3 regions of the Pelosinus sp. IPA-1 genome follow, and region 2 is predicted to be linked to each of the others. Evidence: riboswitches for the same ligand, from Rfam matches in the RefSeq annotation. Region 2 holds a riboswitch; each other region holds the start of a gene.
The links. Region 2 has a riboswitch for S-adenosylmethionine ahead of QSJ81_RS03480 (methionine ABC transporter ATP-binding protein). Riboswitches for the same ligand answer to the same signal wherever they lie in the genome.
Positions count from the first base shown of each region.

Region 1: another riboswitch for S-adenosylmethionine. It lies ahead of metF (methylenetetrahydrofolate reductase [NAD(P)H]); the one in region 2 lies ahead of QSJ81_RS03480 (methionine ABC transporter ATP-binding protein).
Region 3: another riboswitch for S-adenosylmethionine. It lies ahead of metA (homoserine O-acetyltransferase MetA); the one in region 2 lies ahead of QSJ81_RS03480 (methionine ABC transporter ATP-binding protein).

Region 1 covers NZ_BSVC01000005.1:397,414-403,267, reverse strand. Annotated here, with positions in the region: gene QSJ81_RS14705 (homocysteine S-methyltransferase family protein) at 1-713, opposite strand, end outside; gene QSJ81_RS14700 (methionine synthase) at 721-1,401, opposite strand; gene metF (methylenetetrahydrofolate reductase [NAD(P)H]) at 1,429-2,295, opposite strand; SAM riboswitch class I at 2,466-2,568, opposite strand; gene QSJ81_RS14690 (ParA family protein) at 2,883-3,653, shown strand; gene QSJ81_RS14685 (ParB/RepB/Spo0J family partition protein) at 3,643-4,554, shown strand; gene hydF ([FeFe] hydrogenase H-cluster maturation GTPase HydF) at 4,776-5,854, shown strand, end outside.
Region 2 covers NZ_BSVC01000001.1:753,553-759,406, reverse strand. Annotated here, with positions in the region: gene hisZ (ATP phosphoribosyltransferase regulatory subunit) at 1-1,170, opposite strand, end outside; gene QSJ81_RS03485 (YerC/YecD family TrpR-related protein) at 1,212-1,514, opposite strand; SAM riboswitch class I at 1,666-1,770, shown strand; gene QSJ81_RS03480 (methionine ABC transporter ATP-binding protein) at 1,853-2,911, shown strand; gene QSJ81_RS03475 (methionine ABC transporter permease) at 2,880-3,533, shown strand; gene QSJ81_RS03470 (MetQ/NlpA family ABC transporter substrate-binding protein) at 3,596-4,414, shown strand; gene QSJ81_RS03465 (MetQ/NlpA family ABC transporter substrate-binding protein) at 4,433-5,248, shown strand; gene QSJ81_RS03460 (histidinol phosphate phosphatase) at 5,366-5,854, opposite strand, start outside.
Region 3 covers NZ_BSVC01000007.1:70,289-76,142, reverse strand. Annotated here, with positions in the region: gene QSJ81_RS17440 (methionine ABC transporter permease) at 1-497, opposite strand, end outside; gene QSJ81_RS17435 (methionine ABC transporter ATP-binding protein) at 494-1,273, opposite strand; gene tsaA (tRNA (N6-threonylcarbamoyladenosine(37)-N6)-methyltransferase TrmO) at 1,440-1,919, opposite strand; gene QSJ81_RS17425 (NifB/NifX family molybdenum-iron cluster-binding protein) at 2,041-2,436, opposite strand; gene QSJ81_RS17420 (MFS transporter) at 2,604-3,836, opposite strand; SAM riboswitch class I at 4,094-4,194, shown strand; gene metA (homoserine O-acetyltransferase MetA) at 4,319-5,236, shown strand; gene QSJ81_RS17410 (hypothetical protein) at 5,416-5,691, opposite strand; gene QSJ81_RS17405 (YeiH family protein) at 5,819-5,854, opposite strand, start outside.

The sequences.
Region 1 (5,854 bases), on a different contig from region 2:
ATAGGGAAAACGGTTTGTTTGTTTATAAGACTAGGCATACCAGCATTCGATTGAATACTAATAGGACAACTGGTGGTTTGAGCCAATTGTTCAACAATCGGTAATAGTTGAGCTGGTCCTAAGGAACAATTGGCACCAATCACATCTGCACCCATAGCTTCTAATATGATAGCAGCTGTAACTGGATCTGTACCTGTTACAGTGCGTCCATCTGCACCGTAAGACATCTGACAAATAATTGGTTTAGTAGAAGCTGCTTTGGCAGCTAATAGGGCTGCGCGCATTTCTTGGATATCAATGATAGTTTCAATCAAAATCATATCTACGCCAGCTTGATCTAATGCACAAATTTGTTCATAAAAAACGTCATAAGCGGAGTCAAAGGTTAAATCTCCTAGCGGGGAAATTAATTTTCCGGTAGGTCCTACAGAACCTGCTATCTTGGTTGTTGGCCTGCAAGCGGCCCGTGCCGCTTTTACAGCCGCGGTATTTAGTGCTTGTACTTTATCTTGTAAGCCATAATGTGTTAATTTTATCCGATTTGCACCGAAGGTATTTGTTTCAATAATGTCTGCACCATTATCAATATAACTTTTATGTATGCTAGTAATAACAGCAGACTGCTCTATATTCCATAACTCCGGGCAAGAACCTGCTGGTAATCCAGCATTCTGTAACATAGTTCCCATGGCACCATCAAAAATATAAATCATAAATAGTTCAATCCTTTCTCGCTAAGCAGTTTACTTGTTGACATTGTTGACAGTTAGCCTTTTTGGCAGGCGAAGTAGGGGCACTCTGACAAATATTAGGGGTGAGTCCGATTATAGCAGTAATGGATTTTCGTGGTAATAACATGCAAGAGGGTGTCGCGGTTACATTGATTTCATAGGCATGAGCCAAAGATAGAATTTGGGGTTGTACGGTAATATCCCATTGACCGTAACCAGGACTGAAGCGGAAGAGGGTCGAATAACCCTTTTGATTTGCTTGTTGTCTAAGTAAGTCACATGCTTGGTCCGCCGCCACTTCAACAGCTGTTGTACCAGCTGCATCTAGTAATAATCCTAGGGTATACTCGTCTTTTGTAAAGTATTCACTTACCATTTCCTCTAATCTAGATCCTATTGTAACAGCAATTACGATTACTTGTAGGCAATTTTTCAAGTGTTCAATTATTTTTATTGATGACAGGGTTAGCGGCTCTGGACTCATTATAGTAGCAGTGTTTGGATTATAATCGTAAATTTGCCATACTACTTTAGGCTGTGATATTATTTGTGCCTCAGTACAAGCTTGTTCTAGTAAATGGGGCGGAAACTCGGAAGCCTTGGTTAGTCCAGAATAGCGCTTGATTTCTTTCATATCTAGATTTTTCAATGCTGGATTGTAGATTGGCATAACACTCCTCCTTAGGTAGTCTGCTAGTTAGCGTAGCCCTGTTTCTTGAATGATAGTTTTAGACTGTTCTAGTTTGTTCATAGTATATAGATGTATGCCATCTACTTTATGGGCAATTAAATCGGTAATTTGATTACAAGCATATTCTATTCCAGCTTTTTCAAAATCATTTGGCGAGTTTTCATACTTTTCAATAATGCTTTGCAAAGGTTTTGGAATGGATGCTCCGCATAGACCATGAATTCTAGCCACTTGCCTACTATTTAGTAGGGGCATAATCCCCGCGCAAACGGGGACGGTAATATTGGCTTGTCTGATTCGATCTAGAAAGTTATAAAGGACAGCATTATCAAAAAATATTTGAGTAATGAGAAAATCGGTACCACTATCTACTTTTTCTTTCAGATGAACCGTGTCTTCCGCAAGGTTAGGACATTCTAAATGACCTTCTGGATAAGCAGCAGCTGCAATACAAAAATCATGTTGGGATTTTATGTGGGCAATTAGATTTTTTGCGTAAGGAAAGGTTGTTGTCATATTCTTTAGGGACCCTTTGTCCAGGGGATAATCGCCGCGCATAGCTAATATGTTTTGAATATTATGGGCTTGCAATTGGTTAAGCACTGTATCAATATCATCTTTTTGCGAATTGATACAAGTTAAATGAGCTAGAGCTTCTACATGATAGGTATTTTTGACTTTATCTGCAGTTTCAAGAGTGCGATCCGAGGCGCTACCGCCAGCACCATAGGTAATACTTATGAAGTCTGGGTTTAATGTTTGTAATCCTTCGGTAGTTTTAAAAATCGATTCTAAAGTAACCGTTTGTTTTGGTGGAAATATTTCAAAAGAGACAAGGGTTTTTTCTCGATTAAATAGATCACATAGTTTCATAATTAACCTCACATTATTATAAGTTATTGAAAAGCAACAGGCTTATCTAAAATTTTGGCTTCATCATAACAAAAACAAGAACTGTTCTTAGGTTTATATATTATAATAGGATAAAAAAACAGCCCTTTTCCTTGTTGAGGAAAGAGGCTGTTTTTTTAATCCGTTCTTTCCTCTTATCTTTCAGAATTGAATTCTGCTGGATTTAGCACCATTTGCATTACTGCCGGTTGCTGGGTGTCATAGGGCCAGTCCCTCGACCACTCTAGATAAGAGTATTTATTAAATTGGATATTATGATAAATTAAAAACAAAGGCTTGTCAATATTTTTAATTTATCATATTGATATTTATAGCGTATCATTTATACACTAAAGGTATAAAATACCTATTTTAACGAAGAAGATTGTGGATTAGCCATTTTACTTTACTATTTTATTATAAGTTACTTAAATAATAGTGCTTTTGCTTAAGATGACGGTTTTTTTGCAGGAAATGTTCTTAAGAATGTGGAATGAATTAGCATTATAGAAATTAGCAGCGAAAGTGCCGTTTCGTAGTCTTTCTTAAAATATAAATGAGAATATGGGGTGAACTATTTGGTAAAGGTAATTGCAATTGCCAACCAAAAAGGAGGCGTTGGGAAAACAACAACTTCTGTAAATTTGAGTGCATGTTTAGCAGACTTAGGTAAAAAAGTTCTATTAGTTGATCTTGATCCACAAGGAAATTCTACTAGCGGCTTTGGTTTTGATAAAACAAAAATTAAACAATCTATTTATGATGTCTTAGTAAATGATACTCCAATAGAAGGCGTTATTTTACAAACAAAAATTGAAAATCTAAAATTATTACCCGCTACAATTCAATTGGCAGGGGCGGAAATAGAATTAGTTTCCATTATGTCACGAGAAACAAAACTAAAAAGGGTATTGGATAAAATCAAATATAATTATGATTATATTATTATCGATTGTCCACCATCCCTTGGATTATTAACAATAAACTCTTTAACAGCGGCTAATTCAGTATTAGTACCAATTCAGTGTGAATTTTATGCACTAGAAGGATTATCCCAATTAATGAACACCATAACGTTAGTACAGAAAAACTTGAATCCTGCATTATCCTTAGAAGGTGTAGTTCTGACCATGTTTGATGCTCGGACGAATTTATCCATTCAAGTTGTAGATGAAGTTAAAAGTCATTTTCGTCACAAGGTATATCAAACAATTATTCCTCGTAATGTTCGCCTTAGTGAGGCTCCAAGTCATGGACAACCGATAACTCGATATGATCCTAAATCTAAAGGTGCTGAAGTATACACTGATTTGGCGAAAGAGGTGATTGATGATGAGTAATAACTCACAGAGAGGATTAGGGCGTGGTCTCGATGCGCTATTTTCTGGCTCTAATTCTGTAGAGGAAAAGCCTCTTGTCAGTAATATTTCTATCAATCAGATTATTCCTAATAAGTTTCAACCCCGCAGGGTATTTGACGAGGAGGCACTCGCTGAGCTTGTGTCTTCTATAAAGCAATATGGAGTATTACAGCCCATTGTAGTACGAAAAAGTAATAATTCTTATGAATTAGTGGCTGGAGAAAGACGTTGGCGGGCATCTCAACAAGCAGGTCTGCAGGAAGTCCCTGCTATTATAAAAGAATATACTGATGGTGAAATGACTGAGATTGCCTTAATTGAAAATATACAAAGGGAAGATTTAAATGCGATAGAAGAAGCGTTAGCCTACCGCCGTTTAATGGATGATTTTAATTTAACACAAGAGGAAGTTGCGAGGAGAATTGGACGTAGTCGTTCTGTAATTGCTAATATGGTGCGATTATTAAATTTACACCCAATAGTTCAAGATTATGTTTCACGTGGAACATTATCTATGGGACAAGCGAGACCTTTATTAGGTTTAGAAACATTAGACTTACAATTGGAAGCAGCTGAAATCATCATTGATGATGATTTATCAGCTCGCGATGCAGAAGAACTAGTAAAACGTTTGACAGAAAAACCTAAGCAAGCTAAACAGCAAACAAAAACAGTGGAAGATAAAGATTTTTTTGTATCAGAAGCAGAAGATCGGCTAAAAATGATCTTAGGTACAAAAGTAAAAATTAAGCCAGGTAAGTTGAAAAGTAAAATTGAGATTGAATTTTATTCTACTGAAGACTTAGATCGAATTATCGAAACATTAAGTGGGGATGAAACCCCTGTATCAAATAAGCCTCGCGGCACATTTGCTGTATAAAAAGTAAAAGTGTCAAATTATGTTTCACGTGAAACATAATTTGACACTTTTTGTAAAGTTACATTGTAAGCTTTTGGGATGATATGTCAGATTGTAAATAGGAGATGTGCTAATTCATTTGCAAGAGTTCCTTTATTTATTGCCTTGTAATTTCCTATTTGCAATAGATAGGTATCAAATTTAGTATTACCTCATTATTAACTTGAAGAAGGAGAATAAGTATGGAAGAAACGCCAAAAGCATCCCGTTTACATATTGCAATTCTAGGACGTCGTAATGCAGGGAAATCTAGTTTAATCAATGCTCTAACGAATCAAAAGGTAGCCTTAGTTTCTGATATTCCAGGAACGACAACGGATCCAGTATATAAAGCGATGGAAATTTTACCGATTGGTCCTGTTATGATAATCGATACGGCTGGTGTTGATGATGCGGGCCATCTCGGCACACTTCGTGTTGAACGTACAATGCAAGTTCTGAACAAAGCTGATTTGGTAATCATCGTTTTGGAAGCTGAGACAGGAGTTACTCAGTATGAAAAGGCATTAATTGAAGGTATTAAAGTAAAAAGGATTCCTATTATTGGAGCGATTAATAAAAGCGATATCATGGAGTTATCCCAAGAAAAGATAAAAAGCTGGAGTGAAGATTTCAATATACCCCTTCTACCGATTAGTGTAAAAAACAAGAAGGGGATCGAGGCGCTTAAACAACTTATCGTTACCTATGCACCGAGCGATTGGCAAGGGCCCCCCGTGATTGGTGATTTAATTAAAAAAGGTGATACAGTTATTTTGGTTACCCCAATTGATTCAGCTGCTCCAAAAGGAAGGTTGATTTTACCACAAGTACAAACGATAAGAGATATTCTTGATCATGATGGTTTGACGATCGTTGTGAAAGAAACTGAATTAAAACAGGCCTTTGCAAACTTGCGGCAGCCACCTCAACTAGTAGTCACAGATTCACAGGCTTTTGCAAGTGTTGCAGCCGATACCCCTCCAGAAGTTATGCTGACATCCTTTTCTATCTTATTTGCTAGACATAAAGGAGATTTGGAAGTTTTAGTATCTGGAGTCAAGAGTATTGACCGTTTAAAACCAGGAGATAAAGTACTAATTGCCGAAGCTTGTACACACCACCGCCAGAAAGATGATATTGGAACAGTTAAAATACCTAGGTGGCTGCAGGAAAAAGTGGGAGGTAAATTAGAGTTTGAATGGGTTGCAGGCAGTCATTTCCCCGAGGATTTGAGTAAATATAGTTTGATTATCCATTGTGGAGCGTGCATGTTAAATCG
Region 2 (5,854 bases):
CAAACTGACATAACCTTTGCTTCTTTGACTGGTCTCAGCTGCTATTTTTGACTGAGGAATCAAAGCAAGTTCTACACATTGACCTGATTTACGCAATGATTCTGCTTGTCCAATGGCCGCTGCCAACTTATCTTCTCCCCAACCAACATAAACACTTTTGCAATTGGGAGTACCAATAATACCTTGACGTTCTAGTGCTAACAATACGCGTTCTATACCTAAGGCAAAACCAGTAGCACCAGAGTTCATACCAAAAGAGTTTAACATAGTATCATACCGGCCGCCACCACATATGGGAAAACCAAGTCCTGGTGTGTAACATTCAAACACCATACCTGTGTAATATTCAAAATCACGAATAATTCCTAAATCAAAATCTACATATTGGGCAACGCCGTAACTTTCTAACAAACTATAGATAGCAGATAAATTATCTAAAGCCTTGCGACTCTTCTCATTGGTTACCATACTATAAGCTTCTTTAAGCATTTCTTTTGTACCATGAAGTAATGGTATATTCTTAAGTAACTTTTGTTCTCCTTCTGGTAAACCGCTATTGACAAGAATTTCATCTAATCCTACTAAATTTCTTGTCACCATAGCTTGTTTTACCTGTTGTCTTTGAGAGAGAGAAAGCTCACTTTGTTCCATTATACCGTTAATAAAATCCACTTGCCCCAAACCAATTTGAAACTTTTGTAACCCGGATGTAAGCATGGCTTCTACAGCCAACGCGATGACTTCTGCATCAGCGGTAGGCTCAGAAACTCCCATAATTTCCACACCAGCTTGATAAAATTCGCATTGTCTTCCAGCCTGAGCTTGCTCATAACGAAATACATTTGTTAAGTAAAATAATTTCATTGGACTGGGACTTTCCTTAAAACGAGTCGCTGCAACCCGCGCCATAGGAGTCGTCATATCTGAGCGAAGCGCTAAGATTCGGTTGTTCTTATCAAAGAATTTAAACATATGCTGTTCTAGCTCATTGCCAGCTCCTACAGCCATTGTTTCTAAATATTCCATCGTCGGAGTCACAACCTCATCATAGCCCCAACTAGCAAATAAATGGGCTAAAGCCCCTTCTACAGCGCGTTTCTGCTTAGCTTCTTTCGGCAGAAAATCTCTTGTACCATAGGGAATTTGTGGCACGAATTCATCTTGACCCATAAAAATAAACACTCCTAACTTAGTTGAAATATTTTCTGACCCTACTTATTTTGGCTTTCAATTCGTTCTAACATAAACTTATATCCATCTGCACCATAATTCAAGCAACGCTTTACTCGACTAATCGTTGCAGTACTTGCTCCTGTTTTGTCGACAATATCATCATAGGTATGACCAGCCTTTAGCATCCGTGCTACTTCCATCCGTTGGGCAAGAGACTTCAATTCACTTACTGTACAAATGTCTTCAAAAAACTGATAACATTCTTCTTCATTTTCTAGCAGTAATATAGAACGGAATAATTGATCTGTCAGTTCATCTTTCAACTTGGGATTCGTAGCCATATTTCTTTCCTCCTACTGTAGGATAAATCCTTTATCCCTTTTAAGCTTTACTTAGTGAAATTATAACATTGCCATTCCTAATTTGCAAAGTGATTTTTTTCTTGACACCATTTTTCAAAAATGATAATATATGTTTCAACAAGTTAATATTTTTTCATCAAGAGCAGTTGAGGGAATGGCCCTATGAAGCTGCGGCAACCATTCACTTTTGTGAAACGGTGCCAATTCCACAGGATCTAATCCTGGCAGATGAAGCGCAATTCAGATTGATAGCACGCTTCATTATTGTGAAGCGGTTTTTTTATGCATCAAAAGATTATAAGGAGGGAAAGATTCCATTGATTAGACTTGAAAATATAGAAAAAGTATACCAAAGCGACAACGGCACAATTCACGCTTTAAATGGAGTTAATTTAACTGTTGAACAAGGAGAGATTTTCGGGATTATCGGAACAAGTGGCGCTGGAAAAAGCACACTAATCCGTTGCATTAATATGTTAGAACGTCCTACTAAAGGTACTGTAATAGTGGATGACCAAGAACTAACGTCTTTAAACGAACAAGAATTACGAGAACAGCGTAAAAAAATAGGCATGATCTTTCAACACTTCAACTTACTATCTTCTCGGACGGTTTATCAAAATATAGCCTTCCCCTTAGAACTGGCAAAGCGTAGTAAAGAAGAGATCGATACAGAGGTTATGCATTTACTCGCATTAGTTGGACTTACTGATAAAAAGGATCAATATCCATCTCAGCTAAGCGGCGGGCAGAAACAACGGGTTGGTATTGCAAGGGCATTAGCAAATCACCCTAAAGTACTCTTGTGCGATGAGGCCACTTCTGCCCTTGACCCCCAAACAACCAAGTCTATTTTAGAATTATTAAAAGATATTAACCGCAAATTCCAACTCACGATCGTGCTTATTACTCATGAAATGCAGGTTATCAAAGAAATCTGTAATCAGGTTGCAGTCATTGAGGGGGGCAGGATCATTGAGCAGGGCAATGTAATTGATATTTTCACTCAACCCCAAGCAAATACTACTAAGGAATTTATTAGTGCTATCATCAATCATAACTTACCAGACTTCTTCAATGATATTACCTTATCACCAGTACCTACTGCTGATAGCAATCTTATTTTGCGTTTATCCTTTATTGGTCACTCTACCGAAGAACCTGTTATTTCTAGTATGATTCGTCGTTTTAACATTGATGCCAGTATTTTATACGGGAACATAGATCATATTCAAACAACTCCTTTTGGTACATTAATTGTAGAACTATCAGGTGAACAGGCAGCTCTTCAGCAAGCACTTAGTTATTTAAAAACACGTGAATTAGGAATTGAGGTGATTGGTTATGTCGCAAGACATGCTCGCGTTGCTGGTTAAATCCTTATGGGAAACTACCTATATGGTTGCTGTTTCTAGCTTTATCTCAGCTCTCATTGGTATACCTTTAGGTATTATTTTAGTAACTACGAATAAAGGACATATTCTTGAAAATACTTCCCTTAATCGAATATTAGGGGCTATTGTAAATGCGACTCGCTCCACACCCTTCATTATTTTAATGGTAGCTATTATTCCAGTCACTCGATTATTAGTTGGTACTTCCATCGGCACCAATGCGGCCATCGTCCCACTAAGCATTGCCGCCATCCCTTTTGTCGCTCGTATCGTAGAATCAGCTCTCAAGGAAGTTGATTATGGTGTCATTGAAGCAGCACAAGCCATGGGCGCATCTCCTAGAGAAATCATTACAAAGGTCCTAATTCCAGAAGCTATGCCCGCAATTGTACTTGGATTAACATTAACAATTATTAGTCTTATTGGCTACTCGGCCATGGCTGGAGCCATTGGCGGCGGCGGTTTAGGAGATTTAGCCATTCGCTATGGCTACCAACGTTTCCGGGCTGATATCATGTTAATCACTGTTATTATCTTAATTGCACAAGTACAAATCGTACAGTCCACTGGCGATTATCTATCCAATCGTCTCAACAAAAAATAGGAGCAGCACGAATTGAGTTTTTAGGTGCTTTCTATAAAAAAATTTCAGGGGGATTATAAATAATGAAAAAACTGGTTCTTGTTCTTATTGGAATTCTTAGTTTAGGTCTATTAGTGAGCGGATGCAGCCAAGAAAAGGCTCCTGCAAGTCCAGCAAGTAAAGCTACTGTACTAAAAGTTGGCGCTACGGCAGTACCTCATGCAGAAATTTTAAATGTAATTAAACCAACTTTAGCTAAAGAGGGCATTGATTTGCAAATCGTTGAATTTACTGATTACGTAAAACCAAATATTGCTGTGGCTGAAAAAGAATTAGATGCAAACTTCTTTCAACACATTCCTTACCTTACTAAATTTTCTACAGAACGTAATTTGGCATTAACCTATACTGCAGCAGTGCATATCGAACCGATGGGTATTTACTCTAAGAAAATTAAAAATCTAAACGAACTTGCTGCTGGCGCTAAAGTTGCCATTCCTAATGACCCCACTAATGGTGGCCGTGCTCTTGCACTTCTTGAAAAAGCAGGCATTATTAAATTAAAAGACGGTGTAGGTGTTAGTGCGACAGTAAATGATATTGTAACTAATTCCAAAAACATTCAAATCAGCGAATTAGAGGCTCCTCAACTTCCACGTGTTCTTGAAGATGTAGCGATTGCTGTTATTAATACCAACTATGCATTAGAAGCAAAATTAGTACCAACAAAAGATGCTCTATTTATTGAGCAAAAAGATTCACCTTATGTTAATATACTAACGGTGCGTAAAGGTGATGAAAATCGTCCCGAAATTCAAAAATTAACAAAAGCTTTGACTTCTGATGAAGTAAAGAAATTTATTAATGAAAAATACCAAGGTGCTGTCGTACCAGCATTTTAAAAACCAGGAGGGAACTTTGTGGGAAAAAGGCTGAAAATCCTCACGACTTTCTTATTGCTAGTAGTAATCGCGGCATTATTGTCGTGGCATAGTCTACAACATATGAATTCCGTATACAAACCAATAAAGGTGGGAGTTTCAGCTGGCCCTCAATCTGAAATCATGAGCCTAGTGAAAACACTAGTTGCAAAGGATGGCCTCGATGTTCAAATCATTGAGTTTACTGATTATAGTAAACTCAATGATTCTTTGTATCACGGAAAGATTCGTATGAACAGTTTTCAACACCAGCCCTATCTTACTTCTATACAAGAAGATTATAATCACGAACTGACTGCTATTGCAAAAACCATATTATCCCCTATGGGCATCTACTCAAAAAGAATAAAAAATTTGTCCGATGTACCAAGTGGCGGCAAAGTTGCCATCCCCAAAGATTTAACGAATGGCAGTCGAGCCTTATTACTACTAGAAAAAACAGGTCTTATTACCTGCCGTAATATAGAAAGTTACACAAGAACAGTAAACGATATTGTTGATAATCCTTTGCATCTTACTTTTCTAGAAATTGATTCAGCGCAAATGAGCACTGTTATTAATAGTGTTGACCTTGCTCTTATTAATGTGAACTATGTTACTATGGCAAACTTAATACCTGTAAAGGACGCACTTGCCTTGGAGGACAATAACTCACCCTATGTTATGTTGTTGGTGGCTCGTACTAGGGATACATATGATAAGGATCTAGAGAAAATCATCAAAGCGTATCACTCAGAAGAAGTTAAAAATTTTGTGAAGGAACGGTATCAAGGTACCCTGATACCAGCTTGGTAGGTATAGACGGAATATATTAAAAAGGTCCCCCTAATGTAGTGCACAAACTACTACAATAGGGGGACCTTTCTGCTATTGGTGTTTTTGGGTTTTGTCTTATCAGGGGATGAACTTCATTTATTTTTGATACTGAGGTTTACCATCTTTAAAGTATACGACATCAAGTTTTGATCGTTCTGCAATCTCAAAGCCCACATCCAAACCCCTGCCAATATCTTTTACATGGTGCGCATCGGAGCCAATTGTTACTAAACGTCCACCTACTTCATAAAAACGTTTGTAGATTGGCATAATGATCTCCACAGCTTCTTTTGTGACCAGCCGTCTAGTATTAATCTCCAACGCTTTTCCCTTTTGGGCAACAATAAGTAAAACCTCATCAATATAATCTTTAAATTCATGATAATAGACTTCTGGATCTTTAAAACGAGCGTATCTAGCAATGTAATCAATGTGACCTAAACTATGAATACTATCATAGCAGGTTACACATTGTTTCATTGTTTTAAAATATTGTTCATATACATCCTTCTTATCTCTCTCATGATAAAATTCAGCTGCATAAATATCAATATTATCAATGACATGCACTGACCCAATCACATA
Region 3 (5,854 bases), on a different contig from region 2:
GCCCCAGCAACTGCCGTCATACCTATAATTCCTACCACTGCAATGGTCAACCCGCGGATGAGAGAAGGCAGAGCTTCAGGAATAAGTACTTTTGTAATGATCGTTAAAGGGTTAGCGCCAATGGCCGTCGCCGCTTCGATTTTACCAAAACTAACCTCCTTAAGGCAGTTCTCAATAATTCTAGCAATGAATGGTGCGGCTCCAATGGCTAAGGGTACAACTGCTGCCGTAGCCCCCAGGGTCGTTCCCACAATAAACCTAGCTAAAGGAAGTAAAACAACAATAAGAATAATGGTTGGAAATGAACGTACTATATTGATAATTGTCCCCAAAGCTTTATTGATTTTGGGGGCTTCCAACACATTGCCTTTTTCTGTAGCTACTAATATAATTCCAAGTGGCAATCCAATCGCGAAGGCAATGAGAGTAGAAAGGGTTACCATGTAAACTGTTTCACCAAGACCAGTGAGTAGTAGCTCTAATACATCGTCGTTCAAATCCCACCACCTTCCTTATATACACGCTTTGCTTCAAACCCCTGCAAAATGCTAATAAATCGTTTCGCCGTATCACTCTCAGGATTTAAGAAGAATTTTTCAACTGGGCCATTTTCAACAATTCTTCCCTGCTCGATAACAGCCATATTGTTGCAAATATGTTTCAATACATCAAGTTCGTGGGTAATTAGGACAATTGTTAAACCCAATTTCTTATTGATATCTTTTAGAAGTTCCAATATGGAATAGGTTGTTTGGGGATCAAGAGCAGACGTCGCTTCATCACTAAGTAGCACATCTGGCTTATTGGAAAGAGCCCTAGCAATACCAACTCTTTGCTTTTGTCCTCCACTTAATTGCAAGGGGTATGCTTTGGCTTTATCTGCCAAACCAACTAACTCAAGAATTTCTTCCACCCGATGCCTGATTTGCTTCTTAGGATATCCGGAAACCTTCAAAGGAAAGGCAACATTTTCAAAAACATTTTTTGCATCAAGTAAATTAAATTGCTGAAAAATCATACCTATTTTTCTTCTAGCCAACTTTAAATGCTGTTTGTTCATAGCTGTAATGTCTTGCCCTGCTATGATAACCTTACCTGAATCAGGTTCTTCAAGGCGATTTAAACATCTAATTAAAGTTGATTTACCAGCTCCACTAAAACCGATAATGCCAAAAATATCGCCTTTTTCAACTTGCAAATTTATATTACGCAAGGCATTTATCCTAGCATGAGGCGTAATATAATCTTTATTTAAATCCTCAATTGTAATCATTCAGTCCACCTTCCTTAACCTTTCTATTCGGCAAATAGCCAATTATAAAAATAAAGAGGCTATATTCCATTATAAAATGGACTATAGCCTCTAGTTCTTCGACCAGTCGGCAAGGTTCTACTCTAGAATCTATTCGTTTTTTCTAGACATAATGGCCATTGATAACTCATTTTATGAATCTACCATCATCTTTTGTATGTGAAAGTTTATGTATACTTTTTTCGAACCACCCAGTCTTTTCAGTTTCTCTGACATCAAATTTTGGTACATAAGGTTTTATATCTAATAAAGGAGTCCCATCGATAGTATCTACATCCTTAATATACAGTGTATTGCCTTCGACCTTAATCAGACGTACAACTGATATGCCAATTGAGTTAGGTCGACTTGGTGATCGGGTAGCAAAAATTCCGTGCAGCTCATTATCCAGAAAAGGTTTTACTAGCAAAGAAGACTCCCTAATCAAATGAAAGTGGTACAGCAACATAAGATGAGAAAACCCCTCAATATCTTTTAAGCCTGCAACGTATTCTGGATCTAATTCAATACTACCAACAATCTCCTGGGCTGCAACAGCTTGAATTGGTGTCCCCTTTGCCTCTTTAAAGGGCGAGTGAATGATACCTATCGGCTTATAATCAATCATCTGTTTCCTTCCTTTGTCTTTACTAAGAAGCAATAATTTGACACCTAATACTACTAAAAATTAATTCTTCTATCAGCTTATAAACTCAAGTTACATTTAAGGAAATTTGACCTACTCTTACTCATTTACATCTATTCGAACACCCTAAGCCACCAGATGCCTGGCATCCTTTTATTGTCCCTAGTAGTGCATTATTCTTGATAAACTTTCCTCTTTTTGCATAAGCGCTAAGGGCTTTATCAATGGTACCAGATACACTTAAGGCAATTATCCCCTCACGTCGCAATTCTTTCTCCGCTCCCGGGCCAATTTTGTTAACTAGTACAACTTCAACATCAGCAAGTAATTGAACTGTAGTAGCATGATCGCCTTCAGATTCTTCAAGCGTTTTTTTTCTACGTTCAATAAATTGGTAAGCTCCCCCTTCATTGCTTTCATAAATCCAGAATTCTTCCGCTCTACCAAAATGCTCATTAATGGCTATTCCATCAGTACTCGCAACAGCAACTTTAGACATACTATACACTTCCTTTTCTCTTATTATTAACTTTAGTAATACATACTTAAAATAAAAAGGCAAAGATTGATTCCTTCACAAGGAACCTTTCTTTGCCTTCAGTCATTACTACTGATCAGCTTTACGTTCTAATTTGTTTATATAATATACTTGTTTATAGCACTTTGTCAAGATGCGATTCGATCAGCTTGAGCGAGTTCGGGAAATAGTTTTATCCATAGAATAACAACCAATACTGTGCCAATACCACCAATCAGCAGTGCAGGCACTGTACCGAAAAAAGCTGCCGTTACACCAGACTCAAATTCTCCTAATTGATTAGAAGTTCCAATAAACATTGAGTTGACTGCACTCACTCTTCCCCGCATTTCATCTGGCGTCTGCAATTGCACTAAGGAGGAACGAATGACAACGCTGATGACATCTGCAGCACCAAGGACAACTAATGAAGCGAGAGATAAAGCAAAGGACGTTGATAAGGCAAATACAATGGTAGCCAGTCCAAAAACAAATACAGCGCTAAACATCGTTCGACCGACTTTACGTTTAAGAGGATAATGGGCTAAAAGACCTGACATCAATAAGGCACCTACGGCTGGTGCTGAGCGTAAAATCCCCACTCCCTCTGGCCCAATAAAAAGCACATCTTTAGCATAAATCGGCAATAGAGCAGTTGCTCCTCCTAACAGTACAGCAAAAAGATCCAGGGATATGGCACCAAGTATTGTGGGTTTTCGACGAATAAAAGTGATCCCAGCAAATAATTCTCGTAGATTAACAGCATGGACTTTCCGTATTTCACGTTGAATTTTAATTCTAGAAATAAGAAGACTGGCACCTAGAAAAAGTACACTAATTGTACAATAAACATAGCCAGGACCTGCAGCATAAAGTAATCCCCCAATTGCCGGCCCTATGATATTGGCTGTCTGATTTGCCGAACTAACAGTCGCCAAAGCTTGCGGAAAAATCTTAGCCGATACCAATCCAGGCATAAAAGCTTGCATCGTCGGTCCCTCAAAAGCCCTGGCTGCGCCGATCAGAAATACAATGGTAATGATACTTTCTTTGCTAAGCCAACCAGTATAACTTCCGATTGCCAACAAACCTACCCCCACGCCTTCCGTTATTTGACAAATACAAATAACTTTCTGACGATTAAAACGGTCCGCCACATGCCCAACAACAAGAGTTAGTAAAAACATTGGCAAAAACTGAGCAAGACCAACCAACCCTAAATAGAAGGGACTATCAGTCAACTCGTAGACTTGCCACCCCACGGCAACAGCTAGCATTTGATACGCCAGAGTTGTCAGAACCCTAGAAAACCAAAAATGTACATATGACTTGCAGTGAATGAGGGAAGAAACTTGCGCATTCTTATTATGTGTTTTCAACATATAACATGAGTCTCCTTGTTTGTTATACAACCAATGTCTCACCAATTAAATAAAAGAGATCAAACCACTTTCATTTCAGAAAGAGCTTGACCTTTTTTCATAGTCATTCATCCTTGAAATTGACAATCTTTAACTTTTATTATATTCAGCTTGGTCACTTTGTCAATATAGTATGACATTTTGTAAAACCTTTTATTAAATTTTACTTTGACTTACTTATTTACCTATGTTAATATTATTCATAAATTAATATTAAACTCTTATCTAGAGAGGTCGAGGGACTGGCCCTATGACACCCGGCAGCCGGCAGCAATGCAACGGTGCTAATTCCAGCAGGAGCAATCCTGAAAGATGAGAGGAATGTGCGGTTTAAAGAGCCCCTTTCCTCGGAAAGGGGCTCTTTTTGTTACCCTACTTGATTAGAAGAGCATAACAGCCTTCTAGCGAGTTTTTATAATATCAAAAAAATGGAGGAATGCACTATGCCTATAAAAATTCCTAACAATTTACCTGCTACCAACATCCTGGAAAGTGAAAACATTTTCGTAATTCATGAGAACCGAGCCTATACCCAAGATATACGTCCTCTTAAAATATTAATTTTAAATCTCATGCCTATCAAGATTACTACTGAGACTCAATTACTCCGCCTGCTAGGTAATTCTCCTCTGCAAGTGGAAGTTGACTTCATGTATACTGCTACTTATTGTCCTACCAATACATCACAAGAACATCTGATTAAATTTTATGAAACATTCGAGGATATAAAATCTCGCAACTATGATGGCATGATTATTACGGGTGCACCTGTCGAACAAATTCCCTTTGAACAGGTAGCCTACTGGGATGAACTTTGCGAAATTATGGAATGGAGTAAAACCCATGTATATTCTACTCTCCATATTTGCTGGGCATCCCAAGCCGGACTATACTACCACTATGGTATTCCAAAATATGATCTTCCACAAAAAATATTTGGAGTTTTCCCCCACAAAAAGAATGATACGGAACAAGTCAAACTATTCCGTGGTTTTGATGATATCTTTCATGTTCCCCATTCCAGACATACTGAATTTAAACGGGAAGATATCCTAAAAAATCCTAAGCTGCGCATCTTGTCAGAGTCTGATATTTCCGGAGTGTATGCTGCCGCTGATCTAACAGGTAGACAATTCTTCATCGCAGGCCATTCAGAATACGATCCTCTTTCTCTCAAGGCTGAATATGATCGGGATTTTGCTCAAGGGTTATCAGTTCAAATCCCACAAAATTATTACCCTAATGATGACCCCACACAAACACCAGTAGTCCTCTGGCGAAGTGCTGCCAACCTGCTCTTTTCTAACTGGCTCAACTACTATGTTTATCAGGAAACGCCTTTCGATCTATCTTTATTATAAGGTTCTTTACTTACTCTCCCTTGCGGTAATCTAAAAACATGTAGCAGAAAAAAAGACTTAAGAAAAAAGGCCAGACTTACCCCCTAGGGTAAATCTAGCCTTTAGTTTTCCTAACCAGCCTAGATATAATTGGCTCATTCACTAACATCCAATCTTAACTCTATTTTTAAAATACAACGCTACATAATTCCCCATTTACGCCCATACTCTAGAAATATTTGAAATTCTTGATCAAGAAATCCATTTCCCAGTAAATATTCTTTTGCCTCTTGCCCTTCCATCACCGACGAATCAGCAAAAATAGAACCCTGTTGAAAATGAAAAGAAAACTCTTTTGCCGCCAACAATTCCATCATTAAAGCAACCCGTTCCGCTCTGTGCTGCAATTGTAAGCCAAAATTTCTTACTGCCTGGGCATCAACTACATCGTTCTTTAGAAAGTGACCACTAAACAAGGGTTCCTCCACGGGTTTTAAAATAATTCGGGTCAGATGATTTACCATTGATTTATGTGATTTACCCGTGATTTTTCCCTCCTCTGGCAATTCCTTGCTAATTATTCTTAGTTCCATGAAACTTAATTTATTTAATGTTCAACCAATAGTCTACAAACACTAC